Phreatobacter oligotrophus: one gene and its partner. The protein of the gene in region 1 interacts with the protein of each later gene in a pairwise test. Links are inferred from orthologs where the notes say so. Each region holds a gene or a part of one and is shown on either strand. Other genes may lie near its edges. The genes, in order: C8P69_RS16270 and C8P69_RS11965.

The links.
Region 2: the proteins of C8P69_RS16270 (region 1) and C8P69_RS11965 interact in binary tests that used the Escherichia coli proteins (3 or more experiments, as listed by UniProt). The link is inferred for Phreatobacter oligotrophus from one-to-one orthologs.

What each region holds. Positions count from the first base shown.
Region 1 is NZ_PZZL01000007.1:119,915-137,153, reverse strand. Bases 8,465-11,816 are described here. They hold C8P69_RS16270 ([protein-PII] uridylyltransferase), read right to left. Parts: upstream 11,476-11,816; coding sequence 8,665-11,475; downstream 8,465-8,664. Other genes in these bases: C8P69_RS16265 (gamma-glutamyltransferase family protein), read right to left, coding at 11,564-11,816; C8P69_RS16275 (transglycosylase domain-containing protein), read right to left, coding at 8,465-8,536. Also shown: C8P69_RS16315 (sugar kinase), read right to left, coding at 1-867; C8P69_RS16310 (cupin domain-containing protein), read right to left, coding at 953-1,291; kduI (5-dehydro-4-deoxy-D-glucuronate isomerase), read right to left, coding at 1,288-2,124; C8P69_RS16300 (TRAP transporter large permease), read right to left, coding at 2,141-3,421; C8P69_RS16295 (TRAP transporter small permease), read right to left, coding at 3,437-3,958; C8P69_RS16290 (TRAP transporter substrate-binding protein), read right to left, coding at 4,030-5,019; C8P69_RS16285 (GntR family transcriptional regulator), read left to right, coding at 5,165-5,857; C8P69_RS16280 (hypothetical protein), read right to left, coding at 5,859-6,227; more of C8P69_RS16275, read right to left, coding at 6,317-8,464; more of C8P69_RS16265, read right to left, coding at 11,817-13,165; urea ABC transporter ATP-binding subunit UrtE, read right to left, coding at 13,265-13,960; urea ABC transporter ATP-binding protein UrtD, read right to left, coding at 13,964-14,758; urea ABC transporter permease subunit UrtC, read right to left, coding at 14,784-15,926; urea ABC transporter permease subunit UrtB, read right to left, coding at 15,926-17,239.
Region 2 is NZ_PZZL01000004.1:457,610-461,792, forward strand. What follows is about bases 1,209-4,183. They hold C8P69_RS11965 (P-II family nitrogen regulator), read left to right. Parts: upstream 1,209-2,514; coding sequence 2,515-2,853; downstream 2,854-4,183. Other genes in these bases: C8P69_RS11960 (NAD(P)H-hydrate dehydratase), read right to left, coding at 1,209-2,180; glnA (type I glutamate--ammonia ligase), read left to right, coding at 2,913-4,183. Outside these bases: C8P69_RS11955 (multicopper oxidase family protein), read left to right, coding at 1-650; more of C8P69_RS11960, read right to left, coding at 666-1,208. UniProt on the Escherichia coli protein: P-II indirectly controls the transcription of the glutamine synthetase gene (glnA). P-II prevents NR-II-catalyzed conversion of NR-I to NR-I-phosphate, the transcriptional activator of GlnA. When P-II is uridylylated to P-II-UMP, these events are reversed.

The DNA of each region.
Region 1 (17,239 bases):
CACCGCCGCGATGTCGGCAAGGGTCGGCAGGCTGGCCTCGTTGCCGAGATGCTGGATCGCATGGGCGGAGGCCGCGCGGGCGAAGCGGAAATGCTCGTCCCACGTCCCCTCCGGATTGGCGAGCGCGGCATAGCAATAGGCGCCGTGGAAAATGTCGCCGGCGCCGTTCGTGTCGATGACCTTCTCGGAGGGCACGGCAAGGGCGGGCAGGGCGTGGGTCACGCCGGCCGCGTCGATCCAGATCAGGCCGCGCTCGCCAAGCGTCACCGCGCCGATCTTGCAGCCGCGGGAATGGAGATAGGTGAGCATCTCCGCGGGCGTCAGTTCCATCTGCTCGCACAGGCGCTCAGCCACCACCGCCACGTCGATATAGCCGAGCAGCTCCTCGGTGTTGGACCTGAGGCCGCCGCCGTCGAGCGAGGTCAGGATGCCGCGCTCCCGGCAGGCCTTGGCATAGGCGAGCGCCGCGTCGGCCTGGTGGCCGTCGAGGTGGAGGAGGCGGCAGCCGCCCAGCGTCAGGGTCGGATACGGGTGCAGGTAGGCGTCGTCGCGGGCGCGCAGGATGGCGCGCTTGCCGTTGTTGGGAATGACGAAGGAGAGCGAGGAGCGCTTTACCGGGCGCGGATTGACGAAGACGCCGTAACGCGCCGCCATGTCGGTGAACATGCGGCCGAGCCAGTCTGGAGCGAGCGAGGTCAGCAGGTCTGGCTGGATGCCGAGCTTGGCGCAGGCGAAGGCGGCGGTCACCGCATTGCCGCCGAAGGAGACGGCATGGTCGCGGGCGACGGCCTTTTCGTCCCCCGTGGGAATGGCATCCGCCACCAGGGTGACGTCGATATAGGTCTGTCCGATGAAGAGTGCGTCCATGCCGCCGAAGGTCCCGCCGTTATCGGCCCAAAGTGTGGCCGGTCATCAACGGCGAGCCCCTTGGGGGAGGTTCCCCTGCCGACGATCAGAGGAAATCGTCGCGCCGCGGGGTGAAGGTGTCGACCAGTTCGCCGGCCTCGAGCGCGACGACGCCATGGACGAGGTTGGTCGGCACGATGAAGCTGTCGCCGGCGTTAAGCACGGCCTTGCGGCCGTCGATGGTGACCTCGAAGCGCCCGCGCGCCACCAGCGTGCACTGGATGTGCGGGTGCTGGTGCGGCGCGCCGATGGCGCCCTTCTCGAAGACGACGCGGACCATCATGACGCTGGCGTCGTGGGTGAGGATCTTGCGCTTCACCCCGCCGCCGAGGTCGGTCCAGGCGACATCGCCGTCATGCAGGAAGATGTCGGTGCCGGCGCTCATCGCAGCGCCTCCATCGGGATCATGTCCATGTCCGTGAAGTCCTGGTTGTCGCCACCCATGGCCCAGACGAAGGAATAGGCCGCCGTGCCGCAGCCTGAATGGATGGACCAGGGCGGCGAGATGATCGCCTGGTCGTTGGCGACGACGAGGTGGCGCGTCTCCTGTGGCTCGCCCATGAGGTGGAAGACGCGGGTGTCCGGCTTCATGTCGAAATAGAGATAGGCCTCGCAGCGCCGGTCGTGGACATGGCTCGGCATGGTGTTCCAGGTGTTGCCGGGCTTCAGGGTGGTGAGGCCCATCACCAGCTGGCAGGACTGGACCCGGCCGGGGATGATGTACTGGCGCAGCGTGCGGGTGTTGGCCTGCTCCTGCGTGCCGAGCTCCAGCGCATTGGCCTCGGCTTCCCGCACCAGGATGGTGCGGTGGCGGGCATGGGCCGGCGTCGAGAAAAGATAGAACTTTGCCGGCTCATCATGGCTCTGGGACTCGAACCGGACGTCGGTCGTGCCCATGGCGACATAGAGCATGTCGCGATGGTGGACGTTGAAGGTCTCGCCGTCGCAGATGACGCGGCCGGCGCCGCCGACATTGCAGATGCCGAGTTCGCGGCGGGCGAGGAAGGTCGCCTGGCCGATGGGCTTGGAAGTCTCCAGCTTGAGCGGGCCGTTCACCGGCATGGCGCCGCCGACGATGATGCGGTCGACATGGCTGTAGGTCAGCTCGATGGAGTCCGCCTTGAACAGGGTCTCCACGAGGAAATGGGCGCGCAGCTGGGTGGTGTCATAGGCGCGGGCGGCATCCGGATGGGACGCCTGGCGGACGGTGATGGACATGTCGGACCTCGATGGATCAGCGGAAGACGGCGGGGAGCCAGAGGGAGAAGGCCGGGACATAGGTCACGAGCAGCAGCACAACGATCGAGGCGCCGTAGAAGGGCCAGATGGTGCGCATGCTCTCGCCGATCGACACCTTGCCGATGGCGCAGGCGACGAATTGCACCGAGCCGACGGGCGGGGTGTTGAGGCCGATGCCGGCGTTGAGGATCAGGATGACGCCGAAATGGATCGGATCGACGCCGAAGGCCTTCACCACCGGCAGCAGGATCGGCGTGAGGATGATGATCATCGGCGCCATGTCCATGAAGGTGCCGAGGAAGATCAGGATGACATTGATCAGCAGCAGCATCACCGTGGGGTCGTTGGTGATGCTCTTCATGAAGGCGACCGTCTGGGCGGGCACCTGCAGGAAGGCCATGAGCCAGCCGAAGGCGCCGGCCGTGCCGATGACGAGCAGCACCATGGCCGTGGTGCGCACGGCGCCGAGCGTTGCCTCGACGAAGTCGGTCCAGGACAGCTGGCGATAGACCAGCACGGTGATGAATAGCGCGTAGACCACCGCGACGCAGGAGCTCTCAGTGGCGGTGAAGATGCCGGAGCGCACGCCGCCGAAGATGATGCCGATGAGCAGCAGGCCCGGCGTCGCGATGACGAGGGTGCGTCCGACCATGGACCAGCCGGGGAATGTGCCGGCGGGATAGCCGCGCCGCACGGCGACGATATAGGCCGCCACCATCAGCGATGCGGCCAGCATCAGGCCGGGGATGATGCCGGCCGTGAACAGGTCGGCGATCGAGAGATTTCCGCCCGCTGCCAGCGAGTAGATGATCATGTTGTGGGACGGCGGGATGAGCAGCGCGATGATGGCGGCGTTGGCCGTGACGTTCACCGCGTAGTCGGCGTCGTAGCCACGCTTCTTCATCTGCGGGATCATCAGGCCGCCGACGGCCGAGGCGTCGGCGACCGCCGACCCCGAGATGCCGCCGAACAGGGTGCAGGTGACGATGTTGACCTGGCCGAGGCCGCCGCGCAGGTGGCCGACGAGGGCGGCGGCGAAGGCGATGAGGCGCTCGGCGATGCCGCCGCGAATCATCAGGTCGCCGGAATAGATGAAGAACGGGATCGCCATCATGGCGAAGGCGTTCATGCCGGAATTCATCTGCTGGAAGATCACCACCGGCGGCACGTCCATGTAGAGGACGGTGGCGAGCGAGGCGACGCCAAGGCAGAAGGCGATCGGCATGCCGATGAGCAGCAGCAGGGCGAAGCTGCCGAAGAGAATGGCGAGTTCCATCGGTGCGTTCCGGCCTTACTCGATCAGGGGGGCGGCGGCATCGACCGCCTCGTCGGTGCCGGCCAGGACCATCAGCAGGCGTTCGACGGAGAAGAGGGCGATGAGCGCGCCGCCGACGGCGACCGGCACGTAGTCCCAGCCCTGGCTGATGCCGATCATCGGGGTGATGGCGCTCCAGGTGCCGACGGCGAGCTGCGTGCCGTAGCCGAGCATGGCCAGCCCAAAGCCCACGAGAAGCACCTCGGTGACAATCTTCAGGACGAAGCGGAGCGGCGGTGGCGAGGCTGCAAGCCCAATCTCGAAGCCGATATGGCCCCGCTCACGCACGCCGGTTGCTGATCCCAGTAGGATGAACCAGCTCATCAGCAGGAGCACGGCCGGCTCGGTCCAGGTCGGCGTGTCGTTGAGGATGTAGCGACCGAAGATGCTCCAGAACACGAGCACGGTCATCACGACGACCCCGAAGCCTGCAACCAGCAGCGAGATGCGGCTGAGCAGGGCTGCCACGGGGCTGAGGCGGGCGAGAATGGCTTGCATGGGGAATGGCCGCGTCACGGGAGCGGAACGGGCCCGCCACCGTGGGCGGCGGGCTCGGCGGAGAAGCGTGTTCAGGTCAGGGCCTGGATGCGGGCGACGAGCTCCTTCATCTTCGCGTCGGTGACGAAGCGGTCGTAGACCGGCTTCATCGCGTCGATGAAGGGCTGCTTCTCCACGGTGTTGATCTGCGCGCCGCCGGCGCGGACCTTGGCCTCGGAAGCCTTCTCGCGGGCATCCCAGAGCTCGCGCATCTTGGCGACCGATTCCTTGGCCGCGGCGCGAATGAGCGCCTGGTCGGCGGCGTTGAACCGGTCGAACGAGCGCTTCGACATGACGAGCACTTCGGGGCTGAGCGAATGCTCGGTCGCCGAGAAGAACTTCGCCACCTCGAAATGGCGGGTCGACTCGTAGCTCGGCCAGTTGTTCTCGGCACCGTCGATGACGCCGGTCTGCAGGCTGGTGAAGACCTCGCCGAAGGGCATGGGCGTGGCATTGGCGCCGAGCGCCTGGACCAGGGCGACGAACATGTCGGACTGCTGCACGCGGATCTTCATGCCGCGCATGTCGGCCGGCGTGTTGATCGGGCGCTTGGAGTTGTAGAAGGAGCGCGATCCCGAATCGTAGAAGGCGAGGCCGACCAAACCATGGGCCGTGAAGTCATTGAGGATCGAATCGCCGATCGATCCGTCCATGACCTTCCGCATGTGATCGACCGAGCGGAAGATGAAGGGCAGGGCGGGCACGTTGGTCGACGCGATCAGATTGTTGAACGGCGCCATGTTGATGCGGTTCATGTCGATAACGCCGAACCGCGTCTGGTCGATCGTGTCACGCTCCTGGCCGAGCTGGGCGGAGTGGAACACGTTGATCTTGATGCGGCCGCTGGTGCGCTGCTCGAGCAGCTGGCCCATGAACTTCACCGCCTCGATGGTCGGATAGCCATCGGGATGGATGTCGGTGGAGCGCAGGGTGACGGTGGCCTGGGCCGAGGCCGGGCCGATAATGGCGGGGCCGGCCACGAGGGCGCCGGCGGTGGACACGAAGGTGCGGCGTGTCAGCATGGGGGATCCTCCCGGTTGCGAACAGGTCCCTTCTGGCGGGGACATATCAGGGGATCGGCTGCCCTCCCATTTGTGGGCTTCCCGATCTGGGCGCAGCCTAGTATACACTTGTATGGAAGTTCAAGCGGGAAAGAGCGGTGACACCATGACCGTGGCCATCCTCCACCAGCCGCCGCCGCGCATCATCGAAAGCGCGGCCGCGCGGGTCGAGCGCGAGCTTCGCGCCGGGATCATCGACCTGACGATAAGGCCGGGCGAGCGCCTGTCGGAATCGGAGATCGCCGACCGGTTCCAGGTGTCGCGCCAGCCGGTGCGCGAGGCCTTCATCGCGCTGATGCGGCAGGGGCTGGTCGACGTCCAGCCGCAGCGCGGCACGGTGGTGGTGAAGCTGTCGGTGCGGCGGATGCTCGACGCCCGCTTCATCCGCGAGGCCATCGAGGTGGCCATCGTCCGGCGCGCCTGCGAGCGCTTCGACCCGCACTATCGCGACCGCGCCGCGGCCCTCATCGCGGCACAGGAGGAAGCGGCGCGCACCGGCGATCACGCCTCTTTCCAGCGGCTCGACAGCCTGTTCCACATCGCCCTGGCGGAAGGCGCCGACTGTCTCGAGGCTTGGAATGCGGTCGAGATGCAGAAGGCCCATATGGACCGCGTCTGCGCGCTGACGCTGCACTCACCGGGATCGATGGGCCCGCTCGTGACCCAGCACCAGGCCATCCTCGACGCGGTGGAGGATGGCGATCCGGAGCGCGCCGTGGCGGCCATGAGCCACCACCTCAGCGAGATCCTGCGGGCCGTGGCCGGGCTCGAGCTGAAATTCGCCGAGCTGTTCGAATAGCTCAGCGTCCTCGCCAGGTGTTGCCGGGCGGCGGCGTCGTCGCCGGATGGGCGGAGGGGATCGACGATCCCCACGAGGCGCGGCCTGGCAGCGCGGCCGCGGCGCGGCGGCCGAAGATGCGGTGCAGGATGGCTGTGACGCCGAAGATGACGGCGAGGCCGAAGAGCCAGCCGAGCATGATGGCGCCGATGCCGAGGCTGTGGGCGCCAGCGGCGATCCAGGCGAAGCTGAAGGGCTCGGGGGTGAAGCCCGGGACAGAGCCGTAGGACACCATGCCCGTCCCGATCGTGTCGAAGACGAGATAGGACAGCAGCGCCACGAACGACCAGACGGCGGCGCCGGCAAAGGCTCCCCACCAGACGAAGCGCATCGACCTATCCTCCCTACCCGCACCATCGCGGCTTTCCCCTGAGGATGTGGGGATGGCCCCCCGCCGTTCAAGTGCGGCGGAATGCGCGGTCAGCGGAAGAGGCGGTCGAGGAGGCCATTGCCGGGCTCGGGGCGCAGCACGGCGCTGCGGTCCTCGGCCTCGCCGGCGGGCCGCTGCGGCCGGCGGCCGGCAGGCTCGACCCGCGACATGGTCATGGGCTGGTCCAGGGTCTCGCCAGGCAGGATGCGGCCCGGCGCGTCGTAGGAGCGCCAGTTACCCGGCAGGTCGACGATCGACTGGCCCTTGTGCGCCTCCGCCATGGTGCGGTTCCACACGTCCACCGGCAGGCCGCCGCCGGTCAGCCGCCGGGTCGGCGTGCCGTCATCATTGCCGAGCCAGACGCCGGCGATGAAGCGCCCGGTGTAGCCGACGAACCAGGCATCGCGGAAATCCTGGCTGGTGCCGGTCTTGCCCGCGACGATCCAGCCGGGCAGGCGCACGGTGCGGGCCGTCCCGGAGACCGTGGTCTGGTTCATCATGGCGTTCATCATTGCCACGTGCCGCGGCTCGACGACCTGGCCGAGGGTCATCGGGCGGCGCTCGAAGAGCACGCGGCCGCTCGTGGTGCGGATCTTGGTGATCACGTGCGGCACAACGCCGACGCCGCCATTGGCGAAGGGCGCATAGGCGCCGACGAGTTCCAGCACGTTCACCTCGGAGGTGCCGAGGGCAATGGAAAGATTGGGCGCGAGGGCCGAGCCGATGCCGAGGCGCTGGGCCGTGCGCACGACCGCGCGCGGGCCGACCTCCTGCCCGAGGCGCACGGCGACGGTGTTCAGCGAGGAGGCGAGGGCGGTGGTGAGGTTCACCTCGCCGCGATAGTCGCGGGTGTAGTTCTCCGGCCGCCATCCCGCGATGGAGACGGGCGAGTCCGAGCGGACGCTGTCCGGCGTCAGGCCATTCTCGAGGGCGGCGAGATAGACGAAGGGCTTGAAGGCGGAGCCGGGCTGCCGGCGCGCGGCGACGGCGCGGTTGAACTGGCTCTGCGCGTAGTCGCGGCCGCCGACGAGGGCGCGCACGGCGCCGTCGCGGTCGAGCACCACCACCGCGCCTTGAGAAACGTTGAAGCGCTGGCCGCCGCGGGTGAGGGCGTCGACCAGGGCCGCTTCCGCCGTCTGCTGGACAGGACCCAGGACCGTCGTCTCGACCATCAGGTCGGTCTCGACCTTGCCGACATAGTCGTCGATGAGGTCCATGACCCAGTCGGCGACATAGTTGATGGAGCCGCCGGGAATGGTGCGGCTGGCATGGGCGGGATTGGAGCGGGCGAGGCGCGCCTGTTCCTCGGTGATGTAGCCCTGGTCCGCCATGGCGGCGAGGACGAGCTGGGCACGGGCCTGCGCGGCTTCGGGGTTGCGTGTCGGAGCAAGCCGCGACGGCGCCTTGACGAGGCCGGCAATGACCGCGGCTTCCTGCACGGTGAGGGCAGTGGCGGGCTTGTCGTAGTAGCGGCGGGCGGCCGCTTCGATGCCATAGGCGCCGGCGCCGAAATAGACCCGGTTGAGGTAGAGCTCGAGGATCTGGTCCTTGGAGTAGTTGTGCTCCAGCCAGAGGGCGAGCAGCGCCTCCTGGACCTTGCGGCCCAGCGTGCGGTCGGGATTGAGGAACAGGTTCTTGGCGAGCTGCTGAGTCAGGGTCGAGCCGCCCTGGCTGACGCCGCGGTTCGTCAGGTTGGTGACGATGGCGCGGCCGAAGCCGATCACGTCGATGCCGAAATGCGAGTAGAAGCGCCGGTCCTCGATGGCGATGAGCGCCTGCGAGACATGTTTCGGCAGGCTCTTCAGCTGGATGGCGGCGCCGCCCATGTCGCCGCGGTTGGCGAGTTCGGTGCCGTCGGCGGCAAGAATGGCGATGTTCGGCGGGCGCGGCGGCACTTCCAGCGTGTGCGTTGGCGGCAGGTGCGCCGCATACCAGGCGACGATGCCGGCGACCGCTATGAGGCCCCAGATGGAGAGGGTCGCGCCCCAGATGACGAGTGTGCCGAAGAGCCCGCGGCGGCGGGCGCGTCGCGGCTTGTCATCGCGGTTGCGGTCGCCCCCGCCGGTGCGGCGGCGCGAGGGGCGCGGAGCCTCCTCCTCGTCCTCGTCGCGGCGGCGGGACCGGGCGGGCTTGGGCTGTTTCGGGGCGGTGGCAGCTTCCGCATAGCGCTGCCAGGGGCGGTCTTCCGGCGAGGCGCGCAGGTCCATGCCGCCGCGGGCCGTGCCGAAGCTCGGTTCGATCCGGTCACCCTGTCGGCCGCGCCGCGCCATGCCTCGCTGTCACCCCCATCGCGTCCTGATGACGCTCTTCACCGGTAAAGCGGGCGCGATGAAGGGGGGGTTAAGGCATTTTTGCGGAGCGCCTTCATTCTCCGGCAGGGTTAACGGGCCGCGAGCATTTACCGGCCCGCCTCGTCCTCGAGCACGCCGGTCAGCACCTTGCGGATCGCCGTCTGGCGCTGGGCGGACTGGATCTTCGCGCCCATGAGGTCGGTGACGTAGAACACGTCCACGGCCCGCTCGCCGAAGGTCGCCACATACGCCGAGGCGATGTTGAGGCTGTGGCGGGAGAGCGCCGAGGTGAGATCGTGGAGGAGGCCCGGCCGGTCGAGGCCGGAGACCTCGATGACAGTGTAGCGGGTCGACCAGGTGTTGTTGATGGCGACGTCCGGGTTGATGCGGAAGGTCCGGGAGCGGTTGCGCGCCGGCGACTTCTTCGCCACTGCCGCCACCGCCTCGCCAACCTTGAGCTCACCGCGCAGCGCCTTCTCGATGGCCTCGGCGATGCGGCGGGCGCGCCTCTCCTCGTCCTCGTCGCGGTCGAAGCCGCGGGTGATGGAGATGGTGTCGAGGGCGAGGCCGTCCGTGGTGGTGTAGATCTGCGCGCCGACGATGTTGGCGCCGGTGGCCGCACAGGCGCCAGCGATGATGGACAGCAGGCGCGGGTGGTCGGGCGCCAGCACAGTGAGGTGCGTCACGCCCTGGCCTGCGAGGAGATCGACGCGGCTCGCCAGCGACTTGCCCTCGGCCTCGGCGGCCATGAGGAAGCGGGCGTGCTCGATCTTGGTGGCGAGGTCCACCTTGAGCCAGTAGGCGGCGTAGTGGCGGCCGATATAGGTGTCGAGCGCATCGCCCGAGAGCTCCGGCAGCCGCTCGGGGACTGCCTTGCGGAATTCCAGCTGCGCGAGTTCGACGCGGCGGGAGCGGTTGACCTCGGAGAAGCCGCCGGTCACGACCGGCTCGGTCTCGTAGTAAAGCGTCTTGAGGAGCTGGCTCTTCCAGCCGTTCCAGACGCCCGGCCCCACCGCCATGATGTCGGCGGTGGTCAGGATGAGCAGCAGCTTCATCCGCTCGAGCGACTGGACCACATTGGCGAAGGTCTCGATGGTCTTGCGCTCGGCAAGGTCGCGCGACTGGGCGATGGTCGACATGACGAGGTGCTGTTCGACCAGCCAGGCCACCGTCTCAGTTTCGAGGGCGGTGAGTCCGAAGCGCGGGCAGAGCTTGCGGGCGATCTTCGCGCCGGCGGTCGAATGGTCCTCGGGCTTGCCCTTGGCGATGTCGTGCAGGAACAGCGCGACATAGAGCAGGTCGCGGTTGCGCGGCTGGATCGACTTGACGATGTCGGCGGCCAGCCCATCCTCCGGCTTGCCGTCATGCTCGATGCGGTGGAGCACGCCGATGCAGCGGAGCAGGTGCTCGTCCACCGTGTAGTGGTGGTACATGTTGAACTGCATCATCGCCACGACCCGGCCGAAGTCAGGCACGAAACGGCCGAGCAGGCCTGCCTCGTTCATCCGGCGCAGCACCACTTCCGGCGTGTTGGCGGAGGTGAGGATCGACAGGAAGAGCTGGTTCGCCGCGGGATCGTGGCGCAGCTTGTCGTCGACCAGCTTCAGCGACTTGGTGAGGAGCCGGATCGCATCGGGGTGGAAGGCGAGATTGTAGCGATCCGCCAGCCAGAACATGCGGATGAGATTGACCGGGTCGCGCGAGAAGGCGCCCTCGTCCGCCACGGTGATGCGATCGTGGTCGATCTGGAAATCGGCGCTCTCCTTGAAGCCGCGGCGCGATTTCGGCCGGAGCCTTGCGATGAAGCGGTCGAGGACGGGGGCGGGCTTTTCGTGGCGCTCTTCCAGCTCGGCACAGAGGATGGCGGTGAGGTCGCCGACATCCTTGGCGATGAGGAAGTAGTGCTTCATGAAGCGCTCGACATCGACGAGGCCGTTATGGTCGCGATAGCCGAGGCGCGGGGCGAGCTCGCGCTGCAGGTCGAAGGACAGGCGCTCTTCCGAACGGCCGGTGAGGAAGTGCAGGTGGCAGCGGACCGTCCACAGGAAGGTCTCGCAACGCCGGAACATCTGCGCCTCGCGGCGGGTGAAGACGCCCTTGCGGGCCAGTTCCTCGTCGGTCTTCACCCGGTAGGCATAGCGGGCGATCCAGAACAGCGTGTGGAGGTCGCGCAGGCCCCCCTTGCCATCCTTGACGTTGGGCTCGACGAGATAGCGGGACTGGCCGGTCTTGCGATGCCGCTCGTCGCGCTCGGCGAGCTTGGCGGCGACGAAGTCCGGGACGGTGTCCTTGACCACCTCGGCATCGAAGCGGCGCTCCAGCTCGCCGAAGAGCTTCTCGTCGCCGAGGATGTAGCGCGCCTCCAAGAGGGCGGTGCGGATGGTGAAGTCGGCGCGGGCCTGGCGGATGCATTCATCCACCGACCGGGTGGCGTGGCCGACCTTCAGGCCCATGTCCCAGAGGCAATAGAGCATGGCCTCGGCGACGCTCTCGCCCCAGGCGGTCTGCTTGTAGGGCAGCAGGAACAGGAGGTCGATGTCGGAGCCCGGCGCCAGCATGCCGCGGCCGTAGCCGCCGGTGGCGACGATGGTCATGCGCTCGCCGGATGACGGGTTCTCCGAGGGGTAGAGCTGGTCGGTGATCCAGCCATAGAGGGTGCGGATGACGTCGTCCTGGAACAGCGACAGGGCCTCGGCGCAGGTGCGGCCGTCGATGCTGGCGATGAGCCGTTCCTCGGCAACCTTCCGGGCCTCGATCAGGCGCTTCTTGAGGAGCTGGACGACCTCGGCCCGGGCCTCGCGCGTCCGCCCCGCCTCGACCTTCACGCGCCGGACATCGGCGACGAGCAGGGCCGGGTCGAGGAGCGGGCCGCGCGGCGCTGCGCTGCGCGACGGACGGAGGGTGACAGGCGAATCCATGGGCGTCTTCACGTCATAAGGGTCGGCGGACCATACGCGCATCGCGGGGGTGATGCGAGCGAGCTGGCTTCAGGCCTGACCAGCGCCCCTAGAGGCCGGCGGCGCCTCCGTCGGCACGGGGATCGTGTGCCCCGGAGAGCGACATGTCGGTGTGCAGCGTGACGCCGCCGGCATGGCCCATCGTGTCGGAATAGGCTTCATCCACGACGGCGGTCTGGTGGCCGATCTTCTCGAGCGACGCGATGAGACCCTCGTCGAAGCGCGGCTCGAAGCGCAGGCTGGTGACCGAGGATCCCCAGGTGCGGCCGAGCAGCCAGCGCGGCGCGTCGAGGGCTGCCTCCAGCGGCTGGCCATGGCGCACGTGCCGCTCGAAGATCTGCGCCTGGGTCTGCGGCTGGCCCTCGCCGCCCATGGTGCCATAGGCGAAGACGCGCCCGTCCTTCAGCTGGGCCATGGCCGGGTTCAGCGTGTGGAAGGGGCGGCGGCCCGGCTCGAGCGGATTGAGCGCGCGCGGGTCGAGCACGAAGCTCGCGCCGCGGTTCTGCATGAGGAAGCCGGTCGACTTCGAGACGCAGCCGGAGCCGAATTCCCAGTAGATCGACTGAATGTAGGAGACGACGCGGCCTTCCGAGTCCGCCGCGCCCATCCAGATCGTGTCGCCCGGGGCGGGCTTGTGCGGCCAGGGCAGGGCGCGGCCCATGTCGACCTTGCCCGCCTCGGCCTTCAGCGCGTCTGGCCGCAGGAAGGCGAGGGGATCGCCGTCGAGGCGGTCATAGTCGGTGACGAAGCGATCGCGCACGATGAAGGCGCGCTTGGTTGCCTCGACGATGCGGTGGACGAAGCCGAGCGTGTCCGGGGTCACCGAGCCGTGCATGGCCTCAAGCTGGTCGACGATGCCGAGGATCATCAGCGAGGCGAGGCCCTGCGTCGGCGGCGGCATGTTGTGGAGCGTGCCGAGCGAATGGGCGAGGCTCAGCGGCGCGCGCTCGACCGCGTAATAGGCCTGGAGGTCGGCGCGGGTGACGGGCGAGCCGATGGCCTCGAGGTCACTCGCGAGTTCGCGGGCGATGTCGCCGCGATAGGCGTCCTGGAACCCGGAGCGGGCGAGGTGGTCGAGCGTGTCCGCCAGCGTCGTCTGCTTGAGGATCGTGCCCTCGGTGGGCGGCTTGCCGTCAACGAGGAAGGTCTCGGCGAAGCCGGGGCAGTCCTTCAGCTCGTAGAGCTTGTCGACGGTGAGGCGGGCCTGGGAGCGGCTGACCTTGTAGCCCTCGCGCGCTGCGCGGATGGCCGGCTCCATCATGACGGTGCGTGGCAGCTTGCCGCCGGAGGCCTTCGCCATGGCATTGGCAAGGCGCCAGCCGCCGATGGCGCCGGGCACGGTGAGCGCGGCCAGCGGACCGCGGGTCGGGATCTCGTAGAGCCCCTTGTCGAGATAGGAACGGAGCGTCGCGCGCTCGCCGGCATAGCCGCAGGCCTCGATGCCGTGGACGCGGCGGCTCGGCTGGTGGATGAGCCAGAAGCCGTCGCCGCCCACATGGGTCATGTGCGGATAGACCGCGGCGATGGTGGCCGCGGCGGCGATCATGGCCTCGATGGCGTTGCCGCCCTCGGCGAGGATCTGCCGGCCAGCCTCTGCGGCGGCGGCGTGGGGGGCGGCGACAACGCCGCGCGAGAAGGGGCCTTCAGACATGCATGCGCTCTCCGGACCGCCAGGATAGACGAAGGCGCGACGAAACGGGAATATGCAAGCCCGCCGTGGAGGACCCTGTGCGCGGTGAACGCAGCGGCGTCAGATCGCCATGCTCTTGTGGAGCGCGTCGCGGTCCACCTCGCCCTTCAGCCCCTGCACCACGACGCGGCCGCGCTCCATCACGTAGAAGCGGTCGCCGAGCTCCTCGGCGAAGTCGAGATATTGCTCCACCAGCAGGATGCCGATGTCGCCCTTCTGGCGCAGATAGTCGATGGCGCGGCCGATATCCTTGATGATCGAGGGCTGGATGCCCTCGGTGGGCTCGTCCAGCACGATGAGGCGCGGACGGGTGACAAGGGCGCGGCCGATGGCAAGTTGCTGCTGCTGGCCGCCCGAGAGGTCGCCGCCGCGACGGCCGAGCATGTCCTTCAGGACGGGGAAGAGCGAGAAGATGTCATCGGGGATGGTGCGGTCGGCGCGCTTCAGGGGCGCAAAGCCCGTCTCCAGGTTCTCCTTCACCGTCAGCAGCGGGAAGATCTCGCGGCCCTGCGGCACATAGGCGATGCCCCGCCGCGCGCGCTCGAAGGGCGGCATGCGGCTGATGTCCCGGCCCTCCCACAGGATTTCGCCGCCGGAAATCGGCTGATGTCCCATGATGGCGCGCATGAGCGAGGTCTTGCCGACGCCGTTGCGGCCGAGGACGCAAGTGACCTTGCCGGGCTCGACCACGACGGAGACCTCGCGCAGGGCCTGGGCGGCGCCGTAATGGAGATCGACGGATTTGACGTCCAGCATGGATCAGCGCCCCAGATAGACTTCGATGACGCGCTCGTCCGCGCTCACCTGGTCGAGGCTGCCCTCGGCGAGGACCGAGCCCTCGTGCAGGCAGGTGACCTTCACGCCGAGGTCGCGGATGAAGCCCATGTCGTGCTCGACCACGACCACCGAATGGGTCTTGGCAATGTCCTTGAGGAGGTCGGCGGTTGCGGCGGTTTCCACGTCGGTCATGCCGGCGGCCGGCTCGTCGACGAGCAGGAGCTTGGGGTCCTGCGCCAGCAGCATGCCGATCTCCAGCCACTGCTTCTGGCCGTGGGAAAGGTCCCCCGCCAGGCGCTTGCGGTGGTCGCCGAGGCGGACGATGCCAAGGATCTCGTCGACGCGGCGGGCGATCTCGGCCGAGCGGCGTTGGAACAGCGTGCCGAAGACGGTGCGGTCGGCCTTCACCGCCATGTCGACATTGTCCTCGACCGTGTGGCTCTCGAAGACGGTCGGCTTCTGGAACTTGCGGCCGATGCCGAGATTGGCGATGGCCGTCTCGTCGAGGCGGGTCAGGTCCACCTCGCCGGCGAAGATGACGTCGCCGGTGTCCGGCTTGGTCTTGCCGGTGATGATGTCCATCATCGTCGTCTTGCCGGCGCCGTTGGGGCCGATGATGGCGCGCATCTCGCCGGGGGCGATGACGAGCGACAGGTTGTTGATGGCGCGGAAGCCGTCGAAGCTCACCGAGACGCCGTCGAGATAGAGCAGCGACTGGGTGACGACCTGCGGGCGCTCGATGGCCTTGACGGGCTCGGTGGGCAGCTGGGTTTCCATCGGATCGATCAGCATCGGGACCCCCTCACTCGGCCGGCTGGCCCACGGCCTTGCCGGCCGGGGGCTCGCGGGTCTCGCCGCGGCGCTTCCACCAGTCGGTGAAGGTGCCGAGGATGCCCTTGGGCAGGAACAGGGTGACGACGATGAACAGGCCGCCCAGGGCGAAGAGCCAGCCCTGCGGGAAGACGCCGGTGAACCAGCTCTTGGCGAAGTTGACGAGGCCTGCGCCCAGCGCTGCGCCGACCAGCGTGCCGCGGCCGCCGACCGCCACCCAGACGATGGTCTCGATGGAATTGGCGGGGGAGAATTCGCTGGGATTGATGATGCCGACCTGCGGCACGTAGAGCGCCCCGGCAATGCCCGCCATGACGGCGGAGACCGTCCAGACGAAGAGCTTGAAGTGCTCGACGCGGTAGCCGAGGAACCGCGTGCGGGCCTCGGCATCGCGCACGGCGATGAGGATCTTGCCGGCCTTCGATGTGACGATGGCGCGGGCGAGGAGATAGCCGATCATCAGGGCGATGACCGAGAGCGAGAACAGCACCGCGCGGGTGGTCTGCGACTGGATGTTGAAGCCGAGGATGTCCTTGAAATCGGTCAGGCCGTTATTGCCGCCGAAGCCCATGTCATTGCGGAAGAAGGCGAGCATCAGCGCGTAGGTCAGTGCCTGGGTGATGATCGACAGGTAGACGCCGGTGACGCGGGAGCGGAAGGCGAACCAGCCGAAGACGAAGGCCAGCAGGCCGGGAACGAGGGCCACCATCAGCATGGCATAGGGGAAGGAGGAGAAGCCCCACCAGGTGATCGGCAACTCCTTCCAGTTCAGGAAGACCATGAAATCGGGGAGGATCGGGTGGGAATAGACACCGCGAGGGCCGATCTGCCGCATCAGGTACATGCCCATGGCATAGCCGCCGAGGGCGAAGAAGGCGCCGTGGCCGAGCGAGAGGATGCCGCAATAGCCCCAGACCAGGTCCACCGCGAGGGCGAGCAGGGCATAGGTCATGTACTTGCCCCACAGGCTCACTGCCGTGTTGGACACGTGAAAGGGCGAGCCCGGCGGCACCATGAGGTTGAGGACCGGCACCATGACGGCGGCGAGGGCGAGGAGGACGAGGAAGATCCAGCCGGTGCGGTCGATCTTCTCGAGGAGGAACCGGGTGAGCATCATTCCACCGCCCGGCCCTTGAGGGCGAAGAGGCCCCGCGGACGCTTCTGGATGAACAGGATGATGAAGACGAGGAGCAGGATCTTGCCCAGCACCGCGCCCGCATAGGGCTCGAGCAGCTTGTTGGCGATGCCGAGCGTCATGGCGCCGACCAGCGTGCCCCAGAGGTTGCCCACCCCGCCGAAGACCACGACCATGAAACTGTCGATGATGTAGCCCTGGCCGAGGTTCGGCGAGACGTTGTCGATCTGGCTGAGCGCGACGCCGGCAAGGCCGGCGATGCCGGAGCCGAGGCCGAAGGTGAAGGCGTCGACCCAGTTGGTGCGGATGCCCATGGCGCCGGCCATGCGGCGGTTCTGGGTGACGGCGCGGGTCTGCAGGCCGAAGGGCGTGCGCTTCAGGAAGAGCAGCAGCGCGGCGAAGACCATGGCCGCGAAGATGATGATGGCGAGGCGGTTGGCGGTGATGGCGAGGTGGCCGACCTCGAAGGAGCCGCTCATCCAGGAGGGCGTCGTGACCTCGCGGTTGGTCGGGCCGAACCACGAGCGCACCGCCTGCTGCAGCACGAGGCTGACGCCCCAGGTCGCCAGCAGCGTCTCCAGCGGCCGGCCGTAGAGATGGCGGATGATCAGCCGTTCGATGGCGATGCCGATGGCTCCCGCCACCAGGAAGGCCATGGGCAGGGCGATGAACAGCGAGACGTCCATCAGGCCCGGCGCCATGGTGCGCAGCACCTGCTGGACCACGAAGGTCGTGTAGGCGCCGATCATCACCATCTCGCCATGGGCCATGTTGATGACCCCCATGACGCCGAAGGTGATGGCAAGGCCGATGGCGGCGAGCAGCAGCACCGAGCCGAGCGACAGGCCGTACCAGACATTCTGCACCGCCTCCCAGACGGCCAGGGTCCGGCGGATGGCGACGGAGGCGCTCTCGGCGGCCTCCCGGACCCGCGGCGGCGCATTGGCGGGGAGCGAGCCGAGCATGCGAAGGGCGTCCTGGTCGCCGCGGCGCTGGATGACGCCGATGGCGGTGATGCGGTCGGCCTCGTTCGCTTCGGAGCTCGCGACGACGACGGCGGCGCGCGCCTCCTCCATGAGGATGCGGATGCGCGGGTCGCGCTCCTGGGTGATGGCCTGTTCGAGGGCCGGCAGGGCGGTGGCGTCGCGCGACTTGAAAACGGCCTCGGCCGCAGCCGCGCGGCGGGCCGGGTCGGGGTTCATCAGCGTCAGGGCCCCCATGGCGGCGTCAATGGCGCGGCGCACGGCATTGTTGAGGCGGACGGGGCGGGTCGTGCCGGCATCGGCGACCGG
Region 2 (4,183 bases), on another replicon or contig:
GGTTCGCGCTGCCTGACCAGACCCTCACCCTGATCGCCCTCGACAGCCAGCCCTGCGAGCCCTTCCCGCTCGACGGCGGCCGGCTCGTCCTCGGGCCGGGCCAGCGTGCCGAGCTGATCTGGGACGTCACAGGGGCCGGACCGGTCCTGCCGCTGCAGATCGCCCGGTTCGGCGGGCCGACGCTCTCGGCCGACATTCCGCTCGCGGGCCCGCCGCTCCGCGACGCGCCCTTGCCACCGCCACGCCCCCTGCCCCCCAACGCGGTGCCGCAGGCCATGGACTTCCGCCGGGCCCTGCGCTGGGACTGGACGATCGGCGGCACCGCCGAGGTCCCGACGCTTGCCGGCCGGGAGGACCGCGCGGTGCCCGCGACGCCCGCCTTCCGCGCCCGCATCGGCAGCGTCGTCGTCGTAACCATCCGCAACGATGCGCCGGTGCTGCACGCGCTCCACCTGCAGGGCCAGGCGGCGCGCCTGCTCGATGGGCTCGACGACGGCTGGAAGCCCTACTTCCTCGATACGGTGCTGGTCGCGCCCGGCATGACGGTCCGCCTCGCCTTCGTCACCGAACAGACCGGGCGGCTACTGGTCACCAGCCAGCCGATCAATGCCGACGGTGGCCCCGTCGCCATCGCTTATGACGTGACCTGAGCCGCAACGACCCGATCATTCCTCATCGTCCGGTGGCGCCGAGAGTGCCGCGACGAGGGGCGGAAGGACGCGCGGCAAGGCCTCGGGCAGATCCTCGGCGATCAGGCCCATCCCGGCCTGGTTCCCCGCGTCCCCATGCAGCCAGACCGCTGCGCTGGCCGCCTCGAAGGCCGGCATCCCCTGGGCGAGCAGACCCGTCACCATGCCGGCGAGCACGTCGCCGGAGCCGGCTGTGGCGAGCCAGGGCGGGGCATTGGCGGCGATGGAGGCGAGGCCGTCCGGCGTCGCAACGATCGTGTCGGGCCCTTTCAGGATGACGATGGCGCCGGATCGCTGCGCCGCGGACCGGGCGGCCGCGAGCCGTACCCCCTCCTCCACCGCACCGAAAAGCCGGCCGAACTCGCCGGCATGGGGGGTGAGGACCACAGGCCGTTCCGGCCAGGCGCGGATGCCGGCGAAGAGCGCATCCGGCGCCTCGGCGAAGGCGGTGAGCCCGTCGGCATCGATGACCGTGGCGGCGCCGCACGCCAGCGCCTCGGCGACGAGCGCCCGCGTCGCCTCGCCGGTGCCGAGCGCCGGTCCGAGGCAGACCGCATTGCGCCGCCGGTCGGCGAGGATGCTCGCGAGGCCGGCAGGCCCCTCCATCCGCTCCAGCATGATGGCGGTGAGATGCGCGGCGTTGACGGCGAGCGCCTCGGGGGGCGAGGCCAGCGTCACCAGCCCCGCTCCCGCCCGGAGCGCCCCCCGCGCGGCCAGTCGGGCCGCACCCGTGCGCGTCATGCCACCAGAGACGACCACCGCATGGCCGCGGTGATACTTGTGCCCATCAAGTTGCGGCATGGGAAAAGCATCGCCCCAGAGCGCCGGCTCATTGGCGAAATCGGTCGGCCGGATCCTGTCCAGCACCGCAGCGTCGATGCCGATATCCGCAACCCGCAGCGTCCCACACAGCGTCCGGCCGGGCATGAGCAGGTGCCCCGGTTTGCGGCGAAAGAAGGTGACGGTCTCGTCGGCGCGGATCGCCGCGCCCCGCACCGCGCCGGTCGCCCCGTCGACGCCCGAGGGAATGTCGGCGGCGATGACCCGGCACGGATGGGCGTTGACGGCGGCGATGACCTCCGCGGTCAACCGGTCGATCGGGCGCGACAGGCCGGCGCCATAGAGTGCGTCGATGACAACGGCGACGCGGCCATGATCCCAGCGCGCCAGCGGCACTGGCGCCCGCCCCCAGGCCTCGGCGGCCTCGACCGCATCAGCGGCGCGCGGGTCTGGCGGGCTGTCGGCCGCAACCGTGATCCGGAACCCGCGGTCGCGTAGGACGCGCGCGGCAACATAGCCGTCGCCGCCATTGTTACCGGGGCCGCAGAGCACCACCACCGCCGCGCCGAGCGGCGTGGTCCGCGCCACCGCATCGGCGATGGCGATGCCGGCCCGCTGCATCAGCACCCGCCCCGCCGTGCCTCCGGCGATGGTGAGCCGGTCGGCCTCGGCCATCGCGGCGGGTGACAGGAGGGCGGCGTGGTGACGCATGGGCTCCACTGTCGGCAGAGGAACGGCGCGGGTCAATTGCGCGCGCCGGACCGGGGGCAGGCCGCATTGCTTATTTTTTCATCATCGATAGGGAGTGACGCTCCTCCCGATCAGGACCTTCCGCGCCGCGATTGCCTTTTGGATGTGCAACATGCACAACCATTCGCCAGACTGGCGATCGACCACCCGGCCAACGCGTGACCATCTCGCGGCTTCGCGTTGATTTCGCGGGAAAATCACCGGATCGGCACTCTGGCACGTCTCCTGCTAGCCCGCGAAACGGTCCGGGGCGGGAGCCACAATCCGGCCGTCGGACCACAGGAGCAGGATCGGAATGAAGAAGATCGAGGCGATCATCAAGCCATTCAAGCTCGACGAAGTGAAGGAAGCGCTGCAGGAAGTGGGTCTTCAGGGCATCACGGTCACCGAGGCGAAGGGCTTCGGCCGCCAGAAGGGTCACACCGAGCTCTACCGGGGCGCCGAGTACGTCGTCGATTTCCTTCCCAAGGTGAAGATTGAGATCGTCATGCCGGACGACATGGTGGAGAAGGCGATCGACGCCATCCGCCGCGCCGCCCAGACCGGCCGCATCGGCGACGGCAAGATATTCGTGTCGACCATCGAGGAAGCCATCCGCATCCGCACGGGTGAGTCCGGCCTCGACGCCATCTGAGTTTGAATTCGGCGGGTGGCACCCGCCGCATGCCAACGTGCAAACCAAGAGGAAGCACAATGACGACTGCCAAGGATGTCCTGAAAATGATCAAGGAGAACGACGTGAAGTACGTCGATCTCCGCTTCACCGACCCGCGTGGCAAGTGGCAGCACGTCACCTTCGACATCACCATGATCGACGAGGACATCTTCGCCGAGGGCACGATGTTCGACGGTTCGTCCATCGCCGGCTGGAAGGCGATCAACGAGTCGGACATGCTCCTGATGCTCGACCCGTCGACCGCGCAGATCGATCCGTTCTTCGCCGAGACGACCATGTCGATCGTCTGCGACATTCTCGAGCCCTCGACCGGCGAGCCCTACAACCGCGATCCGCGCGGCATCGCCAAGAAGGCCGAGGCCTATCTGAAGTCGACCAAGATCGGTGACACCATCTTCGTCGGCCCCGAGGCCGAGTTCTTCGTGTTCGACGACGTGAAGTTCGCCGCCGAGCCCTACCACACCGGCTTCAAGGTCGACTCCTCGGAGCTGCCGACCAACTCCTACACCGACTACGAGGGCGGCAATCTCGGCCACCGCGTTCGCGTGAAGGGCGGCTACTTCCCCGTTCCCCCGATCGACAGCCTGCAGGACATGCGCGGCGAGATGCTCGCCTCCATGGCCAAGATGGGCGTGAAGGTCGAGAAGCATCACCATGAGGTCGCTTCCGCCCAGCACGAGCTCGGCATGAAGTTCGACACGCTGACGCACATGGCCGACCAGATGCAGATCTACAAGTACTGCATCCATCAGGTCGCCAACATCTACGGCAAGACCGCCACCTTCATGCCGAAGCCGGTCTATGGCGACAACGGCTCGGGCATGCACGTGCACCAGTCGATCTGGAAGGGCGGCAAGCCGCTGTTCGCCGGCAACAAGTATGCCGACCTCAGCCAGGAGTGCCTCTGGTACATCGGCGGCATCATCAAGCACGCCAAGGCGCTGAACGCCTTCACCAACCCGTCGACCAATTCCTACAAGCGTCTGGTCCCGGGCTACGAGGCTCCGGTTCTGCTGGCCTATTCCGCCCGCAACCGCTCGGCGTCCTGCCGTATTCCGTGGACGGCCAACCCGAAGGCCAAGCGCGTCGAGGTTCGCTTCCCCGACCCGACCGCCAACCCGTACCTGGCCTTCGCCGCCATGCTGATGGCCGGCCTCGACGGCATCACCAACAAGATCGATCCGGGCGCTGCCATGGACAAGGATCTCTATGACCTCCCGCCGAAGGAGCTCAAGAAGATCCCGACCGTCTGCGGCTCGCTGCGCGAGGCTCTCCAGGCCCTCGACAA